4 regions of the Microbispora triticiradicis genome follow, and region 4 is predicted to be linked to each of the others. Evidence: riboswitches for the same ligand, from Rfam matches in the RefSeq annotation. Region 4 holds a riboswitch; each other region holds the start of a gene.

What was found. A riboswitch is a leader RNA that binds a small molecule or an ion and turns the genes downstream of it on or off. The one in region 4 is predicted to bind cyclic di-AMP.
Region 1: another riboswitch for cyclic di-AMP. It lies ahead of FED44_RS13755 (glycoside hydrolase family 25 protein); the one in region 4 lies ahead of FED44_RS36305 (CHAP domain-containing protein).
Region 2: another riboswitch for cyclic di-AMP. It lies ahead of FED44_RS22745 (VldE C-terminal domain-containing protein); the one in region 4 lies ahead of FED44_RS36305 (CHAP domain-containing protein).
Region 3: another riboswitch for cyclic di-AMP. It lies ahead of FED44_RS01080 (C40 family peptidase); the one in region 4 lies ahead of FED44_RS36305 (CHAP domain-containing protein).

The regions. Positions count from the first base shown of each region.
Region 1 is NZ_VANP01000004.1:507,987-513,627, reverse strand. Features, by position in the region: gene FED44_RS13765 (alpha/beta hydrolase) at 1-1,054, opposite strand, end outside; gene FED44_RS13760 (flavin reductase family protein) at 1,147-1,734, opposite strand; cyclic di-AMP (ydaO/yuaA leader) riboswitch at 2,024-2,167, shown strand; gene FED44_RS13755 (glycoside hydrolase family 25 protein) at 2,182-2,919, shown strand; gene secD (protein translocase subunit SecD) at 2,996-5,242, opposite strand; gene FED44_RS13745 (hypothetical protein) at 5,281-5,641, opposite strand, start outside.
Region 2 is NZ_VANP01000009.1:23,001-28,641, forward strand. Features, by position in the region: gene FED44_RS22730 (TIGR03086 family metal-binding protein) at 1-188, shown strand, start outside; gene FED44_RS38515 (50S ribosomal protein bL37) at 207-284, opposite strand; gene FED44_RS22735 (DeoR/GlpR family DNA-binding transcription regulator) at 423-1,229, shown strand; gene galT (galactose-1-phosphate uridylyltransferase) at 1,278-2,336, shown strand; cyclic di-AMP (ydaO/yuaA leader) riboswitch at 2,409-2,547, shown strand; gene FED44_RS22745 (VldE C-terminal domain-containing protein) at 2,582-3,493, shown strand; gene FED44_RS22750 (hypothetical protein) at 3,550-3,978, opposite strand; gene FED44_RS22755 (DinB family protein) at 4,201-4,710, shown strand; gene FED44_RS22760 (M50 family metallopeptidase) at 4,783-5,641, opposite strand, start outside.
Region 3 is NZ_VANP01000001.1:221,318-226,958, forward strand. Features, by position in the region: gene FED44_RS01060 (family 43 glycosylhydrolase) at 1-57, opposite strand, end outside; gene FED44_RS01065 (hypothetical protein) at 411-980, opposite strand; gene FED44_RS01070 (helix-turn-helix domain-containing protein) at 1,134-1,712, opposite strand; gene FED44_RS01075 (hypothetical protein) at 1,845-2,954, shown strand; cyclic di-AMP (ydaO/yuaA leader) riboswitch at 3,293-3,453, shown strand; gene FED44_RS01080 (C40 family peptidase) at 3,584-4,087, shown strand; gene FED44_RS01085 (SAM-dependent methyltransferase) at 4,253-4,996, shown strand; gene FED44_RS01090 (BtrH N-terminal domain-containing protein) at 5,006-5,641, opposite strand, start outside.
Region 4 is NZ_VANP01000002.1:592,306-597,946, reverse strand. Features, by position in the region: gene FED44_RS35685 (hypothetical protein) at 1-598, opposite strand, end outside; gene FED44_RS36305 (CHAP domain-containing protein) at 748-1,566, opposite strand; cyclic di-AMP (ydaO/yuaA leader) riboswitch at 1,878-2,021, opposite strand; gene FED44_RS07685 (SPW repeat protein) at 2,350-2,817, opposite strand; gene FED44_RS07680 (glycoside hydrolase family 15 protein) at 2,938-4,713, opposite strand; gene FED44_RS07675 (D-arabinono-1,4-lactone oxidase) at 4,810-5,641, opposite strand, start outside.

The DNA of each region.
Region 1 (5,641 bases), on a different contig from region 4:
TGACGCGCTCGCGGTCCACCAGGAACGACAGCCAGCTCGGCAGGTAGGAGTACTGCATCGAGACCAGCGCGGTGTCCCCGCCGTACATGAACTCCAGGGCGGCGGCGGCTTGGGGGTCCACCCAGCCCGTGCCGGTCGTCGTGATCACGCACAGCACCGCCCGGCGGAACGCGCCGGTCCGGTCGAGCTCCCGTACGGCGAGGGCGGCCCGCTCGCGGGCGGTCGCGGCGGAGTCGAGTCCCGCGTAGACCCGGACCGGCGGGAGCGCGGGCCGCCCGGTGAAACCGCTGAGTTCCCCGACGGTGGGAGCGCCTGCGACGAACGCCCGGCCCTCCAAACCGAGCGACGCGAAGGAGACCAGGGAGGAGGGGCCGCCAGAGACGGCGGCGGACCGGGGCCGCGAGGTGCCGGGCGCGGTCTCGCTGTTGATCGCCGCGAAGCTGTTGTCGGCCCCTCTGAGCAGGGCCTCGGTGAGGATCCCGTCGGTCAGCAGGACGGCCAGCACGCCGACGCCGAGCGTCGCGGCCAGCCGCGCCGCCGTGGCGGGGATCCACCTGCCGAGCACGCCTCCGAGCGCCCGGGCGGCGACGCGCAGCGCCCTGGCGGCGGCCAGCAGGAGCAGGAACACCGCCGCCGCGACGAACGGCACGCCGAGATAGCCGAGCCGTTCCGGCGGGCGCAGCCCCATCAACGGGTAGATGGCCCTCTGGGCGCGTACGCCGAGGACCAGCGACGCGGCGCCCAGCCCGCAGCCGAACGTCGCGACCAGGCGGCGGACCCGCCGCCGTCCCGTACGGCGCCACCCCTCGCGCCATCCCGCGCACCGGGCCTCGGCATACCGCCGGACGACCGGGGCGGCGCTCCGGCGGGCCAGGGCGCCGGCGGTCACGCCGGCCAGGTATCCGGTCGCGGTCAGCACCCCCGCGATGATCCCCTGCAGCGGCCACGAGCGGGGCAGCAGCGACGGCGTGAGGGACAGGCAGAAGAAGATCGCGGCGAACAGGATCCCGGCCGTGTCCAGTGCTCCGCCGAGCCGTACCCGCCCCTCCCGCATCAGGCCCCCGATTCGCCGCCTGTCCGCCGATTTCGCGGAGCAGGCAGGCTATCAAGTCACCGGCAGGTCACGGCCCCGCCCCCCGCGCGGCCTCACCCCCAGTGGTCGCCCCAGCCCCACAGGTTGGGCCCGAGCGCCGTGGCGGGGTCGTCGTGGTACACGCCGAACCTGCCGCGGAAGAACAGCATCGGCCGCTGCTCCGGATGGACGGGTTCGAGTTCGCGGACGAGGCCGATCACCACGTCGTGGTCTCCGGCCACGTGCACCTCCCGGACCTCGCCGTGGACGCGCAGCAGCACGTCCCGCAGGACGGGCGTGCCCCAGCGGGACAGGTCCCAGGCGAGCCCGGCGAACTTGTCGCCGTTGCTCGATCCGAACCTGGCGCACACGTCGACCTGCTCCTCGCCGAGGACGTTGACGCAGAAGCGGCCGGACTTCCTGATCCGCGGCCAGGCGCGGCCCTTGTGGTCGGCGCAGAAGAGCACGAGCGGTGGTTCGAGGGACACCGACGCGAACGACTGGCAGGCGAACCCCACCGGATCGCCGTCGTCGAGCCCCGTGACCACGGTCACGCCGGTCGCGAACATCCCGAGCGCGCGCCGGAACTCCGCGGGCGACGGCGGCGGCGCGTCGCCGGAGCCGGGGTCGCCGAGGCCGGGGCCGGCGGAAGCTGCGGTCATGGGTTCACCTCTCGCGTGCGGTCCGGTGGCTCCGGTGTGCCTTCGGTGCGGCTCTGGTCCGGTGACTCAGCGCTCAGATCACGAACTTACAAACCCCCTCGGCGCCGCGCCGCACGGGATCCCGTCCAACGGGGCGGCCTGCATGACGAGTCTTCCCAGGTAAAAACAGGTTTTGTCAGGTTTACACCATTGTTGAGCTGTATGTACCTTTAGGTGCCACGGCATGGGTACCGGTGACATCCGCGTCGCCTCCGTTGCCGTGTCGTTGCCCGGACCGTGCGCTCTTCTGTGCGCGCGGCCGCCGAGTCCGCGTTCCGCGGAACCGGGGACCCACTTCTCGGGGTGAATCGGCGCGCAGACCCCCAGATGCGCCCGTAGGGCACTTCCTGCCCGAACCCGTCAGCTAACCCGGTAGGCGGCATGGAAGCAAGGAGCTCAACCCGCGTCATGCCCACCATCAGGTTCTCTCCCGCCGGGCGGCCCTCCGCCCGCCGCCTGCGCGCCGCCCTCGCCGCGGCGGCACTCGCGGTCACGGCCGGCACGGCCACCCTCACCGCCGCCACGCTCGCCGCCACCGCGGCCGCGCCCGCTCCCGCCTACGCGAACCCGCACACGTACGGCCAGGACGTCTCCGGCTACGAGGCCGACCACGACTGGATCAACAGCCGGGCGCAGTTCGGCTTCATCAAGGCGACCGAAGGCCTGGACTGGGTCGACTCGTCCTTCCCCCGGCACTGGCGGGAGCTGGACAAGAAGGGGATCGTCCGCGGCGTCTACCACTACGGCCACCCCTCCAACGACCCGATCGCCGAGGCCGACCACTTCCTCCGGGTGGTGAACGCGCAGCCGGGCAAGCCCGGCGACATCCTCGTGCTCGACCTGGAGACCGCCGACGGCCAGTCGGTGCAGCGCGTCAACGCCTGGGCCAGGAAATGGCTGGAGTACGTGACCGCCAAGACCGGCGTCCGGCCGATGTTCTACAGCGGCTGGAACTTCGCCGACAAGTACGGCCGGGGCCTGGGCGACTATCCGCTGTGGGTGGCCCACTACAGCCGGAACCCGGGCGACATCACCCCGCCGGCCGACTGGAAGAGCTGGGCGATCCACCAGTACACCGACTCGCCGATCGACCAGAACGTCTCCGCGCTGAGCCCTGTCGAGCTGCGCGCCCTCGGCCGCCGCTGAGGCTCCGTGGTTCCGGGGCGGGCGCCGCCCGCCCCGGGACCATCCTCAGCCCGATTTCACACCATTTCCGACCACATCAGACCACCGCGCCCGATCCGTCGCGGGCCACGGGCCGGCGACGCGGAGCGGCGGGCGCGGGCGGCGGCTGACCGGCGCGCCTCTCCAGCTCGATCGCCGCCGGCCCCGCCACGAACGACGACGACAGCGTGCCCGCCACGATGCCGATCAGCAGGGCGATCGCGAAGTCGCGCAGCGAGTCGCCGCCGAACACCGCCAGCGCCGCCAGGATGAACAGCGCGCCGAGACCCGTGTTCACCGTACGCGGCACGGTCTGCAGGATCGCCGTGTTCACCACCCGCCCGAAGGGCGTCCCCCGCGACACCGGCCACAGCTCGCGGACCCGGTCGAAGAGCACGACCTTGTCGTTGACCGAGTACCCGATGATCGTCAGCATCGCGGCGAGGAAGACGCCGTCGATCGGCTTGCCCAGCCAGGCGAACGCGCCCAAGACGACGGCCGCGTCCACGAAGAGCGCCGCCACGGCGGCGGCGCCGAACGTCCACCGGAACCGGAACGCCAGGTAGGCGAGCTGGGCCGCGAGCGCGACGCCGAGCGCGATGAGCGCGTTGCGGCGCAGCTCCGCGCCCAGGCTCGGCCCGACGAGCTCGTCGCGCTGCTTGGTGACCTCCCCGACGCGCCGGTCCAGGGCCTCCTCGACGCGGACGACGTCATCGGCGGTGATCTGCCCGGTCCGTACGGAGATCGCGTCGTCCGACCGCTGCACGACGGCCGTGGGGAACCCGGCGTCCGACACCGCCTGCCGGGCCGCGGCGACGTCGACCGGCCTGCTCGTGCCGAACTCCACGATCCGCCCGCCGGTGAACTCGACGCCGTAGTTCAGGCCGCGGGTGACCAGCCCCGCGCCCACCAGCACGAGCAGCCCGGCCGCGACGGCGAGCCAGTGCCGCCCCGCCCGCATCAGGTCGGGGTTCCGCCGGGTCAGCCAGGTCCTGACCCGGCCGATCGAGCCGAGGCCCGACACCCCTGGGCCGAACCTGCCGATCAGGGCGGCGGCGAGCACCCGGGTGATCAGCATGGCCGAGATCAGCGAGGCGAGCACGCCGATCGCCAGCGTCACGCCGAAGCCCTTGACCGGCCCCGACGCCAGCCAGAACAGCAGCCCGGCGGCGAGCAGGGTGGTGATGTTGGAGTCGGCGACCGCGCTCCAGGCTTTCTTGAACCCCCGGTCCAGGGCGGCCTTGAGGCCCCGGCGGGGCGCCGCGCCGTACTCCTCCCTGGCCCGTTCGAAGACCAGCACGTTGGCGTCCACGGCCATGCCGATCGCCAGGACGAACCCGGCGAGGCCGGGCAGCGTGAGCGTGGCGCCCATCGCCACCAGTCCCGCGTACGAGATCAGCCCGTAGCAGGCCAGCGCGACCGCGGCCAGCAGGCCCACCAGGCGGTAGACGAGGCCGATGAACACCGCGGTGAGGATCACCCCGGCGACGCCCGCCTTGGCGCTCGCCGCGATCGCGTCGGCGCCGAGGGTCGGGCCGACCGTACGCTGCTCGACCAGCTCCAAGGGCACCGGGAGCGAGCCGCCCTTGACGAGCACGGCGAGGTTCTGCGCCTCCTCGGCGGAGAACGACCCGGTGATCTGGGTGGTGCCGCCGGGGATGCCCGCCCCGCAGGTCACGGTCTCGTTCACCTGGGGCGAGGAGATGATCTCGTCGTCGAGCACGATGGCGACCCTGCGCCTGGGATCGCCGATCGGCTCGCAGGCCGCCTTGCCGGTCAGCTCCCGCCAGGGGCCCGCCTCCCGGAAGTCGATCGTCACGAACCAGCCGGGCCCGAGCTGGGGGTCGGTGCCGGCGGCGGCGTCGGTGACGCCGGCCCCGCTGAGTGCGACCGGGCCGAGCTTCAGTTTCTGGCCGCTCTCGTCGGCGATCGCGTCCTTGTCGCCGTCCCCGGCCGGACCGAGCACCGGGTGGAAGTTGAGCTGGGCGGTCTTGCCGATGACCTCGGCGGCCTCGCGCGGGTCGAGCACGCCGGGCAGTTCCACGATGATCCGCTTCTCGCCGGAGCGGACCAGGGTGGGATCGACGACTCCGAGGGCGTCCGCACGGCGCCGGAGCACGTCGAGGGCACGGTCGGTGGCGTCGGCGTCCGCCCTGACCGTGGGGGAGTCCTTCGTCTCGAAGACGAGCTGGGTGCCGCCGCGCAGGTCGAGCCCGAGGCGCGGGGCCATGGTGAGGGCGAGCAGCAGTGAGGTGGCGATGACGGCGAGCGCCGCCACCGCGCGCCACAAAGGCGCACGTGACATTGTGCCTCCACAGGCAGGTACGAGGAGAGAAAAGGGCCTCAGTACGCCGTGGAGGGAGGAGCCCGCGCGGCCGTCGTGCGGCACGGGCGCTGGGCGGGGCGATCGTCGTGATCCGGGCCGGCTCGGGTGACCCGGGTGCCCCCGCGCGGCGACGCGGAGGCGGGCGGCAGGACCGGCCCGGCGGTGGCGCCGGGGCCGCCCGGGCCGGCGTGGATCCGGGGCTGGTCACTGTGCGCGGGCCGCCCCGCGCTGGGCGGCCCCCAGTGCCGCGCCGTCGTGTTCCGTGCGCTCGCGTCCTCCGCCCTTGCAGGGCGGGCGGTCGTGGGTCGCGCTGCCGTGGGTGCGGCGCTCGTGCTGGGGGAGATCGAGAGGCGCGTGATCGAGAGGCGGGCGTCGCCG
Region 2 (5,641 bases), on a different contig from region 4:
GGGACCTCGCGCGTGCCGTCGGCGGTCCGGAACGGCTCGACCCCGACCTCGTCGCGTCCTGCGCCGAATGGTTCGCCAAGGCGTGGGACGGCTACCGCGAGGCAGGCGTGATCGGGGACGAGCGCGACGTCCCGGCCGGCGCCGACCAGCAGACCAGGCTGCTCACGGCGTGGGGCAGGACCCCCTGAGACGGACCCGGAACCGGGCTATCGCCCCGTAGGACGCTTGCCGTGGTTGGCCTTCTTCTTCCTGCGGGCCTTCGACTTGCGTGCGCGTCTGCCCATCGCGGCCGCCTTCCCTGGAGTACGGGTTTCGCCCACTGTCCCCCCGGGGGCGGGCGGCGGCAAGTACCCGCACCCCGGCTCAACACTCCTGTACGGATGTGTGCATAATCTGTTGGAATCTGTTTAAAGGAGTGGCGGATGCTGGCCCAGCAACGGCAGCAGGCGATCCTGGAGAGAGTCCGCAGGTCCGGCGGGGTCCGGGTCGCGCAACTCGTGCGTGAGCTCGGGGTGTCGGACATGACGATCCGCCGCGACCTGGAGGTCCTGGCGGAGCGCGGCCTGATCGTCAAGGTGCACGGCGGGGCCACCGCCACCGGTGCCGGCTCCACCGAGGAGCCGGGCTTCGCGGCCAAGTCGATGCGGCAGCAGGCCGAGAAGGAGGCCGTCGCCCGCTGCGCGGCCCCGCTCGTACGGCCGGGAAGCTCCGTCGCGCTCTCGGCCGGCACGACGACCTGGACGCTGGCCCACCACCTGGTGGACGTGCCCGAGCTGACCGTGATCACCAACTCCGTCCAGGTGGCCGACGTCTTCCACCGGGCGGGACGGCCCGACCAGACCGTGGTGCTCGTGGGCGGCGTGCGGACGCCGTCCGACGCGCTGGTCGGCCCGGTCGCGGTCGCGGCCGTCCGCTCCCTGAACGTCGACATCCTCATGCTCGGCGTGCACGGCATGAGCGTCCGGGCCGGTTTCACCACCCCCAACCTGCTGGAGGCGGAGACCGACCGCGCCCTGATCGCCGCCGCCCAGCGGCTCGTCGTCCTGGCCGACCACACCAAGTGGGGGACCGTCGGCATCAGCACGATCGCGGCCCTCGGCGAGGCCGACGTGGTCGTGAGCGACACGGGCCTGCCCGAGGACGCCCGCGCCGTGCTGTCGGAGCACGCCGGCGAGCTCCTCCTCGCGGATCCGTCCGGCGAGGCGCCCCTGAAGACCGCCTCCGTGTGACGCCGCCGCGACGCCGGAGAAGAGCACTGTGAAGCTGGAGATCGCACCGTGAAGCGCACCATCGCTCATCTGGCCGACGGCCGGGAGCTGATCTATTTCGACCGCCGCGACGACGCCGACCACGACGTGGCCGACCCCCGGGATCTGCCCGCGCGCCCCCTCGCGTCCGAGTTGCGTCACGACCCGCTCATGGACGAGTGGGTGGCCGTCGCCCGGCACCGCCAGACCCGCACCCACCTGCCATCCGCCCAGGAGTGCCCGCTCTGCCCCGGGCATCCCGGCTCGGAGATCCCCTCGCCGTACGAGGTGGCGGTGTTCGAGAACCGCTTCCCGTCGTTCAGCTTCAACACCGGCGCGTACGAGCAGGTGGGCGGGCTGAGCGAGGTGCGGCCGGGGACCGGGCGCTGCGAGGTCGTCTGCTTCACCTCCGACCACGACGCCTCCTTCAGCTCCCTCGGCGACGAGCAGGCCGCGCTGGTCGTCGAGGCGTGGGCCGACCGCACGGCCGAACTGTCCGCGCTGCCCGGCGTGGAGCAGGTCTTCTGCTTCGAGAACCGCGGCGCCGAGATCGGCATCACGCTGCCGCACCCGCATGGGCAGATCTACGCCTATCCGTACGTCACGCCGCGTACCCGGCAGATGCTGGAGACCGCCGCCCGGCACCGCGGCGGCAACCTGTTCGCGGACGTCCTGGCGGCCGAGCGGAAGGGGCCCCGCGTCGTGGCCGCCAACGAGCACTGGACGGCCTTCGTCCCGGCCGCCGCCCGGTACCCCTTCGAGGTGCACCTCTACCCGCACCGCCGGGTGCCGGACATCCCGGCGCTGTCGGCGGAGGAGCGGGCCGCCTTCGCGCCGCTGTACATCGACGTGCTGCGCCGCCTGGACGGCCTGTTCGGCGTCGTCATGCCGTACGTCGCGGCCTGGCACCAGGCTCCGGTCACCTACCGCCGGGATCTGGCCTACCTGCACCTCCAGCTCTTCACGATCCGGCGGGCGGCGGACAAGCTGAAGTACCTCGCCGGATCGGAGTCGGCGATGGGCGCCTTCGTCAACGACGTGCTGCCGGAGGAGGCCGCCCGCATGCTGCGCGAGGTGGTAACGGACTGATCTCCGTACGGTTGCGACTTGGGGTGGCAGTCACCATTTCTTTACCACTAGTATCCCTGGCACCACCGGTCACAGCCGGTGCCGCCTAATCCCGGGCGCCTCGCCCGGGAGCCGGGGACCCGTTCACGCCTCTGGGGTAAAGGCACGTCGCTGCCCGGGCTCCTCCAGCCCGCACCCGTCAGCTAACCCGGTCGGCAGATGGAGAGGAGTGGGCTCTGCCCCGCGCGTTCCCCCTGGCCGCCGGTGTGTTGACCGCCGCGGCCCTCGTTCTCGGCACGGCCGCCGGGGGCGCCGCCGCCCCCAAGCCGACGGAGAGGCAGCTCAAGAAGCAGCTCGCCGGCCTGCAGAAGAAGGTCGACCGGCTCATCGCCGACTACAACGCCAAGCGGGTCGCGCTCGCCCGGGCGCGGGACGACGAGGCGGCGGCGCGCGCCCGCGTGAGCAGGGCGGAGGCCGACTACACGGCGACCCTCGACGAGGTCCGGGAGTTCGTCGGGCTGCGGTACCAGACCGACAGCGTGCGGGTCCTGCCCAACCTGACCGTCTCCGCGGTGGCGTACCAGCTCAAGGAGGAACAGGCCGCGAGACTCGCGCGGGTCGACGAGGTCCGCGCCGAACGGCAGAAGGCCGCCGAGGCGGCGAGGGCGCTCACCGCGTCGCTGAAGTCGCAGGCCGCGGAGGTCGCCGGTCGGCGCCGGGAGGCCGAGAAGCTCATCGACGACATCAAGGACAAGATCGACCGTCTGGTCCCGATCGCCCCGGGCCGGAGGGGCAGCGGGTCGTGGGCGCCCGAACTGCCGGCGGGCGCGGACAACATCACGCCCCGGATGCGGCTCATGCGCTCGGAGGTGGAGGACCACTTCGATCTGAGCTTCCCTGTCGGCTGCTACCGGGCCGAGAACAGCGGTGAGCACCCCCTCGGCCGCGCCTGCGACTTCATGATGAGCTCGGGCGGCGCCATGCCCTCGGCCCAGATGAAGGCGCTCGGCGACAGCTTGGCCGCCTGGGCCATCAAGAACGGCCCGAAGCTCGGCGTGATGTACGTCATCTGGCAGCAGCGCATCTACAACCTCGGCCACCCGGGCTGGCGCCCCATGTCCGACCGCGGCGGCGTCACCGCCAACCACTATGACCACGTCCACATCTCGATGTACTGAGCAGGAGCTTCGAGGGCCGGCGGCCTCGCCGAGCGAGGCGACCGGCCCGTTCCGCGTCAGGCCGGGATCTGCTTCTCGTTCCAGGTGTAGTAGAGGTAGGTGCTGCCGGGCCCGGTCAACGTGCCGTAGACCTGCCACCAGCTGTTGGCGCCGGGCGAGAAGCGGAAGACCTTATCGCCGGGCCGGTCGTCCACGAACACGGTCGTGGACCCGTCGGAGGAGTGGATCTGTACCTCGATCGTGAACGTCTCGGTGTCCGGGATGTCGAGGCAGACCTCGTGCGTGTACGCCGACGGACCGGCGATGTTGTAGTTACGGCCGTCCACCGACGGCCGCTGGACGTTGGTGGGGACGTAGCTGGTCCGGGCGTAGGTGTACCCGCCCGTGGAGCAGTCGACCGCGGAGGCGGACGCGGGACCGACGCCGGTGAGCGTGGCGCCCAGGACGCCGGTGGCGACGGCGAGAACGGAGATCGTGCGCTTCATGCCTCTCCTCATCCGTGCAGCGACCCTCCAACCAAAATGGTTGAAGGCTGAACTGATTCTGACTCGATCTTCCTGTTTGGACAAGTACGGGCAAAGATTCCCCTACGCCCGAGTCAAGCGGGTCGCGAGAGCGCGCCCCCTCTCCTGCGCCTGAAAGGCAGGCCGTCCAGCTGGGCGGAAATGAAGTGGTCGCGCCCCGGGGGCCAGGGGGAGGATGTCCGGATGACCGACACACGTACCGATCCTCCGCTCGCCGCGGGCGAGCGCGAGATGCTGCGCGCCTTCCTCGACTTCCACCGCCAGACGCTGGCCGTGAAATGCGAGGGCCTCGCCGAGGAACAGCTGCGGCTGCGCTCCGTCCCGCCGTCGTCCCTGTCGCTGCTCGGCATCGTGCGGCACATGGCCGACGTCGAGCGGAGCTGGTTCCGGCGGCGGCTCGCCGGCGAGGACCTCGAAGGCATCTACTACACCGACGACGATCCGGACGGCGAGTTCGACAACGTGGACACGGCGTCCGCCGAGGAGGCCTTCGCCACCTGGCGCGCGGAGATCGAGCACGCGCGGGCGGCGGAGGCGGCCTGCGCCGATCTGGACGCGACGACGAAGGCGGCCCGGCAGGGCGTCCACCACTCACTGCGCTGGATCATGGTCCACATGATCGAGGAGTACGCGCGGCACAACGGCCACGCCGACCTGCTGCGCGAGCGCATCGACGGGGCGACGGGCGAGTAGGGACCCGGTCCCTCACCCGCCGGGCCGGGCCCGCCCGGCCCGGCCCAACCGTTCAGCCCGGTTCAGCCCCGTTCAGCCCGAGATGCGGACGGGGTTCACCAGGTCGGCGTAGATGAGAAGGCCGCCCATGACGACCAGCAGGGCCGCCATGACGTACGTCAGCGGGAGCGCCTTGGCGACGTCCACGTAGCCCGGCATGGGCCGCCGGCGCACCCGGGCGAAGGCCCGCTTGACGCCCTCCCACAGGCCGCCGGCGATGTGGCCGCCGTCCAGCGGCAACAGGGGGACGAGGTTGAACATGCCGACCGCGAGGTTCAGCCCGGCCAGCAGGCTGATGAACACCTCGATCTTGCTGTCGATGGGGATGTCCGACGCGGCGATCTCACCGCCGATGCGGCCGGCGCCCACGATGCCGATCGGCCCGTTCGGGTCGCGCTTCTCCCCCGAGAACGCGGCGTTCCACACGCCGACCATCTTCTTGGGGATGTTGACCATGGCCGCGGCGGTCCGCTTGGTCAGGTCCCACATCTGCCCGAGGACGTAGCCGGGGCCCTGCTTCTCCACGACGATCGTCGGGCTGACGCCGAGGAAGCCGACGTTCCTGTCCACCTTGTCGGGGTCGGTCTGCGAGGGCATGTCCTGCGCGATCAGGTCGACGTCCACCGTCGTGGTCCGGCCGTCGCGCTCGATGCCGAGCGTCGTCGCCCCGGCGCCGTGCGACCGGATCTGCCGGGTGGCCGCCTCCCAGCTGGCGACCGGAGTGCCGCCGACGGCGACGATCCGGTCGCCCGGCCGCAGTCCCGCCTTCGCCGCGGGCGTCAGCGGGTCGCCGGACGCGCAGTCCCGGTGCGCGGCCTCGGCCGCCGGGATCGCGCACTTGGACACCGAGGAGACGACCGGCTTCGTCGTCCGCACGCCGAAGCCCATCATC
Region 3 (5,641 bases), on a different contig from region 4:
CGCCATCCAGACGACACCACGCCTGAGCCGGGCCCGAAGGGTGAACGCCGATCCCATACTCACCTCCTGGGGTAGTGACCACGCGACTTGCGCATCGACACGTTCAGCGGCGACAAGTACTACTCAATTGTTAGCGTTAACAATCACGGGCGCACGATTCCGTTCGCCCGCTTGTACGGAATCCGTCTCCGTCAACGCGTGCCGCGGCGACCGTGGACATCGCCACGGCGCGGAGCCAATCCCATGCGGGCGGGATGGTCAAGGTTCCGGGCCCGTGCCCCGGCGGCGCCACGCGCCCGGGCCACCCGCCCTGAACTGTGTCCGGAGCGCCGCGACCGGGACCTCCGTACCCGTGCGGGGTGTGAAACTTTCAGCTCCGCGACGCGGCGGAAAACCCGCCCATCCGCCGGTCAGCCACCCGGGCCGACCTCGTTGTCCGGCGCGCCGTCGCCCACCGTGGGCAGGTCGCCTCGTTCTACCGGCACGCGGGGCGGTGCGGTGCCGGCCTTCCCGTCTCCGGTGGCGCGCCGCGCCCCGGCGACGGCCGCCTTCAGCGCCGCCCGGCTGACGTCCGTCACCCCTCCGCTCAGCTTGATGAGGACGTCTCCCCTGGGCGCGACGTACTCGTGGCGGTCACCGGCCATCCGATACCAGCCCACCTCGTCGTGGATGCAGAGGACCAGCGCGTCCGGAGGCGTGGCGAGGTTGATCGGAGTGCTCCGGCACATGTCGTCATCGAAGGCACCCCGGTCGACCCGCAGTTCCACCTGACGTCCGCCGGGCGCGGTGTAGAAGACGCCGAACCCCTCCTCGCCGACCCCGCCCATGGACTGCTCGGCCATCTCGTATCCCGGCAGATCGACGAGATAGACGAGGTCGGGCGCGACCCCCAGCTCCCGCAGGTGATCCATGTCCACACCGGAGGAGGCCGTCACCGACCCGCACGCGCCGAGGCAGGCGAGCCCGAGAGCCGCCGCCATGGCCCATCGGCCTCTCCTCACCCGGTCATCGTCCCCGGCCGGGAGCGTTCGACCACCGCGCGAGCCGCATCGTCGCTCCTTGATCGCCTGCAGGTGTCCCCATTATGCGCGGAAAGCCGCGGTTCGTCCTTGAGACGGTTCAGCGGGCGCCTCCTACGCGCCGCGTGGTTTCGCCCGGACGTGCATGCGTTCGCCCTGGGTGCCGAACAGGCTGAGGATCTCCACCGGCGCCTCGCCGGTGCTGCCGAACCAGTGCGGCAGCCGGGTGTCGAACTCCGCGGCCTCCCCCGCCCTGAGGACGAGGTCGTGTTCGGCGAGCACCAGCCGCAGCCTCCCGTTGAGCACGTAGAGCCACTCGTAGCCCTCGTGCGTACGCGGCTCGGGATCACAGCGCTCCACCGAAATGATCATCTTGTACGCCTGCAGCCCGCCGGGGTGCTGGGTCAGGGGCACGATCGTCGAGTCCCAGCGGCTGATGGGCTTCAACCGCACCCGGGGATCGCCGACCGGCGGCGCGCCGACGAGTTCGTCGAGCGGCACCTGGTAGGCCCGCGCCAGCGGCAGCAACAGCTCCAGCGTGGGCTTGCGTTCGCCGGACTCCAGGCGCGACAGGGTGCTGACCGATATGCCGGTGGACTCCGCGAGCCGGCTCAGCGTGCTGCCGTTCTGCCTGCGCAGCGCACGCAGCCGCGAACCGACGGAGGCCAGGACGGCGGCGTCGTCGTTTGCCATACCGGCAATCCTACTTGTCGTTTTCGCACGCGGGCAGGCCGATTCCATCGCCTCCGCGCCGGAAGTCGCGTGGCCGCCCGGTGAACGAATGTCCTCGATCGGACGTCATATGGGCGAACGGAGGGGAGCGTCATGCGTACCGCAGTCGTCACAGGGGTGATGGTTCTCGGCCTGGCGAGCGTGCCGCCCGCGGCGGCGTCCGGTGCGGCCCACCAGGGCCACCTGGGCTATCAGGGCTACCAGGCGGAGGCGCCCGCGCCCACGTGGAAGCCGGTCAGGGTGAACACGCTGCCCGGGGACGACGTGCTCAACGACGTGACGGTCCTGGGCAACGGGTCGGTGTGGGCGGCCGGGCACCGGGTCGTGAACGGCAGGCAGCGGGGTCTCGTCCAGCGGTTCGACGGCCGATCCTGGCGGGTCATCCCGAACAGCCCGCCGTACGAGCTGCGGGCCGTGACGGCCACCTCCGGCACGAACGCGTGGGTCTTCGGCGAGGGCCGGGCCGCGCGCTGGAACGGCCGCGGATGGACCACGATCTCCCTGGGCGGCGGCTTCTCGGCGACGGACGCCGACGCGACGGGCGCGAAGGACATCTGGGCGGTCGCCGGGACGTCCGCCACGGCGAGGCACTGGAACGGATCCTCCTGGAAGAGCGTCCGGCTGCCGGGCCGCGCCTCCGCCGTCGACGCGTACAAGGCCGGCGTGGCCTGGGCGGCGGGCGTCAAGGGCAACCGTCCCTCGATCATGCGGTGGAACGGGACGTCCTGGACCCTGGTCCCGGCTCCGGCCCTCACCCTTCCCGCGCCGGACGCCGTCGTGACCATCCAGGACATCGCGGTCGTGGGATCGAAGAACGTGTGGGCCGTCGGCGGGGTCAGCTGGGAGGGCGCGGACGAGCAGGGCGACGACGTCGACTTCGGCCGCACCCTGGTGATGCACTGGAACGGCAGGTCGTGGACCGTCTCCATCGGCTCCGCCAACGCCCAGCCGTACACCGAGGTGGAGCCCGACGGCAGGGGCGGCGTCTGGGTCTTGCAGGGCAACTGGAACCCCACCCTGTGGCAGGTCACGGGCTCGACGTGGCGACAGGCCCGGCTCCTCCGGAAGTCCGGCACCGACGCCGTCGTGTTCTCCGTCGCCCGCAGGCCGGGAACGACGACGATGTGGGGCGCGGGCTTCACCGTCCCGCAGGGCGATCCCGACGACCCCTCGGCCAACGGCACGTTCTGGCGTACGCAGTGACCGCCTGACCTCGCCACGCCGTGCACCGACGGCGTGGCCGGTGCTTCGGGATCGCCCGCGGCCGGCGGAAGACACCCCGTCGGCCGGATGCACGCGCCCTGGCGACCTGCGGAAGGCCGATCGGCCGGTGTGACGAGCGTCACGTTCTCCGGCTGTCACACCCGCCCTGACCTGCGGCTCCTCGCTTTATGATCCCTTTATGCGATCATAATCCCATTTGCACCCTTTGCGGCAATATGGCGTGTCTTGGTAGTTTCCTTGCCCAACGAACCCGGCCAGCCCGTGTTCGGAAAGCGCATCCACTGTCACCGGCGCCATGTCCTCTCCCGCCCCCCTGGGCGCCGGTGATGCCGAATCCGTGCCAGCAAGGAGGCTCGGAGCCGGGGAACCAATCGACCTTCCATCCGAAGGTCCGGGGTGAATCGGCGCGCAAGCGCTGTAGGGCGACTTCCCTGCCCGAATCCGTCAGCTAACCCGGTAGGCGCAAGCGGAAGACCCTAGGAGAGATCCCTCTGTCCGCCAACCCCACCACTCTGCTTCGCGCTGCCTGCGTCACGCTCGGTAGCGCAGCGCTCACCCTCTCCCTGACAGGCTTCGGCGCCCTGCCCGCCGGCGCCGTCACGGGGACCGTGACAGCCCCGCCCCCGGACTCGACGGCCATTCCGCCCGAGCCCCCCGTCACGGCGTTCACCCCGTACGCCGGAGGGGCCGCCACGGCCTCCACGGCGGAGGCCTCCGTCAACACGAAGCTCACCAAGGCCGCTGTCCAGCAGGAGAAGGCCGAACTCGCTATCAAGGTGGCGAAAAAGCAAATCGGCGACCCCTACGTCTGGGGCGCCACGGGCCCGCGGTCGTTCGACTGCTCCGGGCTGGTCCAGTTCGCCTGGCGCAAGGCCGGCGTCAAGATCCCGCGTACGACGTGGTCGATGCTCAACGCCGTAAAGAAGAAGGTCTCCCTGGCGCGTCTCAAGCCGGGCGACCTCATCTTCACCAGCGGCGGCGGCCACGTGGGCATGTACATAGGGAACAAGAAAGTGATCAACGCTCCCCACTCCGGCGCGGTGGTCAGGGTCGACCGCCTCAAGGGCTACTGGAGGAGCAACTTCGTCACCGCCGTACGCCCCGGCGTGTGACCCCGGCGTCGTGGACGACACCCCGGCGGGGACGTCCGGTCACACGTGACCGCGTCTCCGCCGGGGACCGGCCAGGCCGGCGGCGGGCCGGCGGTCGTCCCGGCGCCGCCCGTAAGGGCGGATTCGGCTTGCCGCAAGGGTTCGGGGATGCGGAAGGATTGGGCCATGGACCGCCAGCTGATCAGCCATCTCGCTCATCGGGACCACCCCATCGCCGCGCCGGTCTCCGGTGCCAACGTGACCCGGCTGCTGCGCCGGGCCCGGCTGGCCGAGGGGGCGAGGATCCTCGATCTCGGCTGCGGCGAGGCGGCCTGGACGCTGCGCGCGCTGGCGCTCTACCAGGACGCGACCGCCGACGGTGTGGACATCTCCGCGCTCGGCCTCAAGGCGGCGGAACAGGCGGCCGAGGTCCAGGGCGTCTGGGAGCGCATCCGGTTCCACGAGCGGCCGGCCGCCGACTTCCCGGTCGCCGAGCAGTACGACCTGGTGCTCTGCGTAGGGGCCACGCACGCGTTCGGCGGGCTCGTCCCGACCGTCGAGCACGTCCGCCGTTACCTGCGGCCGAACGGGCTGGCACTGGTGGGCGAGGGATTCTGGGAGCGCGAGCCGACCACGGAGGCGCTCACCCGGCTGGGCGCCGCGAAGTCGGAGTTCCTCGACCTGCCCGGCACCGTCGCCGCCGCCGAGTCCCCCGGTTTCGACGTGGTCCACGCGTACACCAGCGACCTGGCCGAATGGGACGAATACGAGTGGTCCTGGACGGGCACGCTGCTGCGCTGGGCCAACGAGCATTCCGGCCCGGACGCCGACGACGCTCGCACGGCGGCTCTGGAGCACCGCGACATGTGGCTGCGCGGTTACCGGGGCATCCTGGGGTTCGTCACGCTCCTCCTCCAGCGGAGGAACTGACCCGATCCCCTACAGCTGACGGAGCACCCGCATGGCGTCCTCCTCCACGCGTGAAAGATCGCGGAGGATGACCCCGGCCTGCTCCAGGTGTCCCGCGTCACCGCTTTCTCCCGCCTTCGCGATCAGGACGGACACCTCCGTCCAGAGGCCGGCGGCCTCGGCGTACAGGCGGTGACCGGTGCGGAGGCCGCCGTCGTCGATCAGATGCGTGCACTCGTCGAGGAAGTCGCGGTAGAGGGCGCGGAACAGGGCGCCGCCGGTTCCTCCCTTCTCCATGAGGAGAGCGGCCTGCGGCAGGTCCCGCCGCGGCTCGGCGGCGCGTAGCAGCCATCCGGGCACCAGCTTGCCGGCCTTCTCGATGCCGCGGTGGCCCAGGTTCGCGATGGGAGCGGCGAGGAAGGCGTCGGCGCAGTCCCGGATGGCGGGGATGATCTGTTCCTGCCAGTTGAGCGGGCGGGCCGGCAGGGTGAGGGTGAAGGACCGGTTCCTGGCGGTCATCGGGCCGCGTTCGGCCCGCGCCCTGGCGAGGCCGTCCCGGCCGGTGCGTACCGCTCCGCCCTGCTGGTCGGTGTCCACCAGGTAGACCTCGTGCTCGTCGTAGCCGTACATCGCGACGACATGACCACCGAAGTGCACCTTGGAGCG
Region 4 (5,641 bases):
CGGAGCCACCGGCCGTCGAGGGCGTGTCGTCGCCTCCGCCGGAGCCGGTGCCCGCGCCGCCCTTCGTGCCGCCGCCCTTCGTGCCGCCGCCCGCCTTTCCGGCCGGCCCGGTCTTCGCCTGGCCCGTGCCTCCGGGCGCCTGACCGGTGGACCCACCGGCGCCGGAGCCCGCGCCGGTGCCCGTGCCGTCTCCGGCTGGCGCCTGCGCGGAGCCGCCGTCCGCGCCTCCGTCCGCGCCGCCGCCCTCGGCGTCGCCCGCCAAGCCGTCATCCGCGCCGTCATCCGCGCCGTCATCCGCGCCGTCATCCGCGCCGTCCTCGGCGTCGGTTCCGGAGTCCGGTCCCGCCTCGGCGGGATCACCGGCGCCGTTCTCCTGCGCCGGCGCCGTCTGCTGCCCGGCACCGCCCGCGGAGGGGCCCGGGTCCGTGGAGCCGCGCAACGCGAAGCCCGCGCCCGCCGCCGCGAGTACGGCGACCAGGATCACGGCGACGATGACGAGGGGCTTCCTGCTCTTCGTGCCGGACGGCTCGTCGCTGGAGAGGATCTCCTGACGAAACTGATCATCCTGGCTCGTCTGTGAGGGGACGCGCCCGTACATGTGAGACAACTCCCAGCGGTCGTATCGGGGGAAAGCTCCACGGCTTCCGCGGGTGGCTGCCCACCCTAGCCGCGCGAGTCGCCGAATTTCACAGACACCCGCAAACGATCTCGAACTCCCAGAGTGTTCCCAGGCGCCTCTCCGGCCGGTCAGCCGAGGAGGTGGAACGGCTCCTGCGCCGCGGCGGGGCCGGACACCCCGGCTCCCACGACCTCCTGGCCGCGCCGCTCGCCGCCGTACCCCTCCCGCCGCGGGCCACCCCTTCGGTGCCGTCCGCCGGACGTCGCCGCCGCGGCGGCCCTGAAGCGCAGACCGGTCACCGCGGTCGACACGAGCGCGAACAGCAGACCGGCCGGCAGGACGGCGTCGCTCGGCGAGAAGGCCGTGCCCGGCGGCTGCCCGTGACCCGCGGCCATGCTCCGCGTGGCCGACGCCGCCGCCCCCTGGACCACCGCCCCCTGGACCACCGCCCCCTGAACCGCGGCGTCCGCCGCCACGGGCTGGACGGTGACGGTCACCTTCGGGATCACCTTGACCTTGCGTGGCAGGCCGTACCCGACGATCTTGCTGGAGTCGCGCACCTTGCGCTTGAGCCAGACGCCGTCGACGTTGCCCTCGATCGTGTGGACCTTGCCGCCGACGACCTTCTCGACGATGCCGACGTGGTCGATGTCCTTGATGCGCTTCGACCCCGACCAGTCGAAGAAGACCACGGCCCCGGGTTCCGGCTCGCGACTCCAGGCGCCCTGCTGCTCGAACCACTTGGCGTGCCGGGTGGTCAGCGCGAACTCGCCGACGTGGTCCTGCACGCCGGCCCGGTCGGCCGCCCACGAGACGAACATGTCGCACCAGGGAGCCGCCTTGAAGTCGGAGTCCATGGCGATGTTGTCGGCGTACCACTCGCCGAACTTGGTCGGCTTCCCGGGCCGTTCCCGGTAGCCGAGCTCCGGGCGTACGGCGTCGAGCAACTGCTGTGCTATCGGATCGGTAGAAATCGAAGGCTCCTATGGCGCGCGTCAGAACATGACGAACCCGCCGCCGGGCACGACGGCATGCGGGCATGACCGTCACACCGACCGTCACGCCGGCGGACGCACCGGCGGACACGGCCGCGGCGGTCCCCGGGCGGGCGGGGTCGGACGGGATTCAGAAACGGGAGATGTGGCAGCCCGTCACGGGCGCGCCGTCACCCCGGAAGCCTGGAGACGTTCCAGGGCGGGCATGTGGTACGGCGACGGAGGCCGGACCGGGTGGGCAGGTGGAGCGGACACTCCACGCGCTCTCCTCTCCTTGGCCGCCTACCGGGTTAGCTGACGGGTTCGGGCCAGGAGTAGCCCTACCGGATGGTCCGGATTCACCCCAGAGAGACGTGGGTCCCCGGTTCCCGGGTTCGATGACATCCGGGATTCGGCGGTCGCCGGTCGTCCTCGGGTTGAGGACCACGCACCGGCGCACTGACCGGAAGCATAGTAGATCACGAGTAGGACACGACCGAAAAACCGGCAAACGGGTCCATTTCTGCACCTTCTGCACCACGCTTCCGCAGGTCCTCGCCCCGACGGCACCTAACCGTGATATGCGCCACATCGCCCGGTACGGGCCCGTCTGGCACTCGGGCTCCCGTATGACGCGGGGTGATCACGATGGCGGGGCGTGAGCGGGCTCGGACCCTCTCACGCCCCGTCGATCCGGCCGGCCCCGCCGCGTCGGACCGCTGGCGTCGGACCGCAGGCGGCGGGCTGCCGCGCCGGCTACCACTCACCGCCGGGTGCGCCGACTCCTCTCCGCCGGCCGTGCTCGTGCTGCCGGTAGTTGGCCGCGAACGCGAGCGCGCCGAGGCCGAACAGGAAGATGATCGCTCCGGTGACCACGTTGTTCCAGATGGTCGCGGTGGTCGCCGGCTGGCCTCTGATCACCCACGGCGCGATGATCGCCCAGACGCCGAGCACCGGTGTCACCCAGCTCACGCCGTACGTCCGGCCGAACGCGGAGGCGCAGCTCAGCGCGAGCGCCGTGACGACCAGCCCGACGATCAGGTTGTTGACCGTCAGGCCGCCGAACCCGGTGAATCCCACGATCCACGGCGAGATGGCGAGGTAGAGGCCGGCGAGGAGCGTCACCGCGTCCATGACCTGCGCCGGGGCGGTCGATCCCGCCCGGTCGTACGTCTGGCGCAGCTCCGTGACGTCCGGGCGTCGAGCCAGACCTGGTTGCACCATGATGTGTCACCTCTTCTCCCAGGTGGCCGGGGGCCCGAGACCCCTCTCTTGCATCATGCAACCGGGGACGGCACGGAGGGGAGACCGCGAGACGCGCGGATTGCAGATGAAGTACATCTGTCAGGCAGATTGCACCGCCGCCGTCAGGGCCTCCGCCGTGTTGACGATCGAAACGTGGCTGTAGGCCTGGGGGAAGTTGCCCACCTGGCGACGGCGGCCGGGGTCGTACTCCTCCGCCAGCAGGCCGACGTCGTTGCGCAGGGACAGCAGCCGCTCGAACAGCGCCCGCGCCCGACTGCGCCGGCCCAGCAGGGCGAGCGCGTGCGCGAGCCAGAAGGAGCAGGGGACGAAGACCCCCTCCCCGCCCGGCAGCCGGTCCACGCCGTCGGCCTCCGGCCGGTAGCGCAGCACGAATCCGTCCTCCGTGAGCTCGCGGCACACGGCGTCGACGGTTCCCGCCAGGCGGGGGTCGTCCAGCGGCAGGAAGCCGAGCCGGGGGATCAGCAGCAGCGCGGCGTCCAGCCCCCTGGAGCCGTAGAACTGGGTGAAGGTGTTGCGGCCGGGGTCGTACCCGTGGGCGCACACGTCCTGGTGGATCTCCTCCCGCAGGGCGCGCCAGCGGCCCACCGGACCGTCGAGGCCCTGCCGCTCCACCGAGGCGACCATCCGGTCCGCGGCCACCCACGCGAGGACCTTCGCGTGCACGAACGGGCGGCGCGGCCCGCGCACCTCCCAGAGCCCGTTGCCCGGCTCGCGCCACGCGCCCTCCAGATAGTCCATGAACGCGCGCTGCAGGTCCCAGGCGTCCTCCTCCGGCCCCAGCCCCGCCTGTCTGGCCTGGTAGAGGCAGTCGATCACCTCGCCGTACACGTCGAGCTGGAACTGCCGGGCGGCGGCGTTGCCGGCCCGCACCGGCCGGGACCCCTCGTATCCCGGCAGCCGGTCGAGGGTCCGCTCGGGCATCCGGCGGCCGCCGTCGATCGTGTACATGATCTGCAGGTCGGCCGGGTCTCCGGCGACGGCCCGCAGCAGCCAGTCACGCCAGGCGGTCGCCTCCTCTGAGTACCCCGCCCCGATGAGCGCCTGGAGAGTGAACGCGGCGTCCCGCAGCCAGCTGTAGCGGTAGTCCCAGTTGCGGGAGCCTCCGATCAGCTCCGGCAGGGACGTGGTGGGCGCCGCGACGATGCCGCCGGTCGGGGCGTAGGTGAGGGCCTTGAGCGTGACGAGGCTGCCGGACACCGCCTCGGCGTACTCACCCCGGTAACGGCACCGGCCGAGCCACTCCCGCCACATGCGCTCGGTGTTCGCCAGCTCCTCGGCGGCCTCCAGCCGGTGCGGGCGGCTCCGCCACGACTCCTGCCAGGTGAGCACGAACGGCACCCGCTCCCCCGCCGCGACGGTGAACGAGGCGGTCGCGGCGCGCGGGCGCGACTCCTGCGTCAGCGGCACGGGAGACTGCAGCCACGCGGCGTTCGGACCGGCGATCACGGCCAGTTCGCCGCCGCGCTCGCGCGTCCAGGGCACCACCTCGCCGTAGTCAAAGCGCAGCAGCAGTTCCGTACGCATCTCCACCCGGCCACGCACGCCCTCCACGATCCGGACGACGTCGGGCGCCTCCTGGCGCGGCGGCATGAAGTCGAGGACCCGGGCGCACCCGCCGGGCACGTCCCAGGTCGTCTCCAGCACCAGCATGCCGTCGCGGTAGCGGCGCCCGGCGCAGGTGCCTCCCGCGGCGGGCGCCAGCAGCCAGTGCCCGGCCCGGTGCCCGCCCAGCAGGGCCGCGAAGCAGGCGCCGGAGTCGAAGCGGGGCAGGCACAGCCAGTCGACCGAGCCGTTCCGGCCCACCAGGGCGGCGGTGTGCATGTCGCCGACGAGCGCGTAGTCCTCGATCCGCATGGCGCCTCCCCTCACCCGTACGGCCGGGGCCGTACGCCGGGGACGCGGCGCGGCCGCGGCACACACGTACCCCGGCCCATCCCCGCGAATCGCGGCTTATCGCCGCCCGAAGACGTACCGCTCGACGTACTCGTTGGCGAAGACGCCCCGGGGGTCGTAGTGCCGTGCCAGGGCGGCGAAGTCGTCCATGCGCTCGTAGCGGGTGCGCAGGACGTCCGGCGGGAGGGTAAAGAGCTTCCCCCAGTGGGGTCGCGCCCCGAACGGCGCCAGGCGCTCCTCGATCGCGGTCAGCACCGGCGTCACGGCGGCCGGGTCCTTGACCCAGGTGAAGTGGAAGGCCACGGTGTCGCGCCCCTGGCTCGGGCTCAGCCAGAGGTCGTCGGCGGCGATGCTGCGGATCTCGGAGATCTGGAGGACCGGGGCGATGCGATCGCCGATCGCGCCGAGCGCCCGGAACGCCTCGGCCGCGTGCCGCCGGGGCACCATGTACTCCGCCTGGAGTTCCTCGCCGCTGCTCGGGGTGAAATCGGGCCGGAAGTGCGGCAGGCGCTCGAACCAGGGGCCGGGCCTCCCCATCTGGGTCGTGCAGTGCACCGGGGACACGCCGGGTACGGGGTGGCGCGGGCCGTCGGCCGGGGCCGCCCCGAAGAAGCCGTCCGGCTCGGCGTCGTCGAGGCCGCCGGAGGTGGGGGCGAGGCGTTCCTTGACCCAGACCTGGTTGACGCGCGAGGTCCGCCAGTCGGTGAACAGGCTCACGCTGTAGGCGGCGGACATGACGGCGTCGAACCGGTCGTCGAGCACCTCCGCCGGAAGCCCCTCGTACACGCGCTGCCGGACGTCGAACGCCGGCAGGAGATCGAGCGTCAGGGCGACGACGGCGCCGAGCGCGCCGAGCGACACGACGGCGCCCCCGAACCGGTCGCCGTCC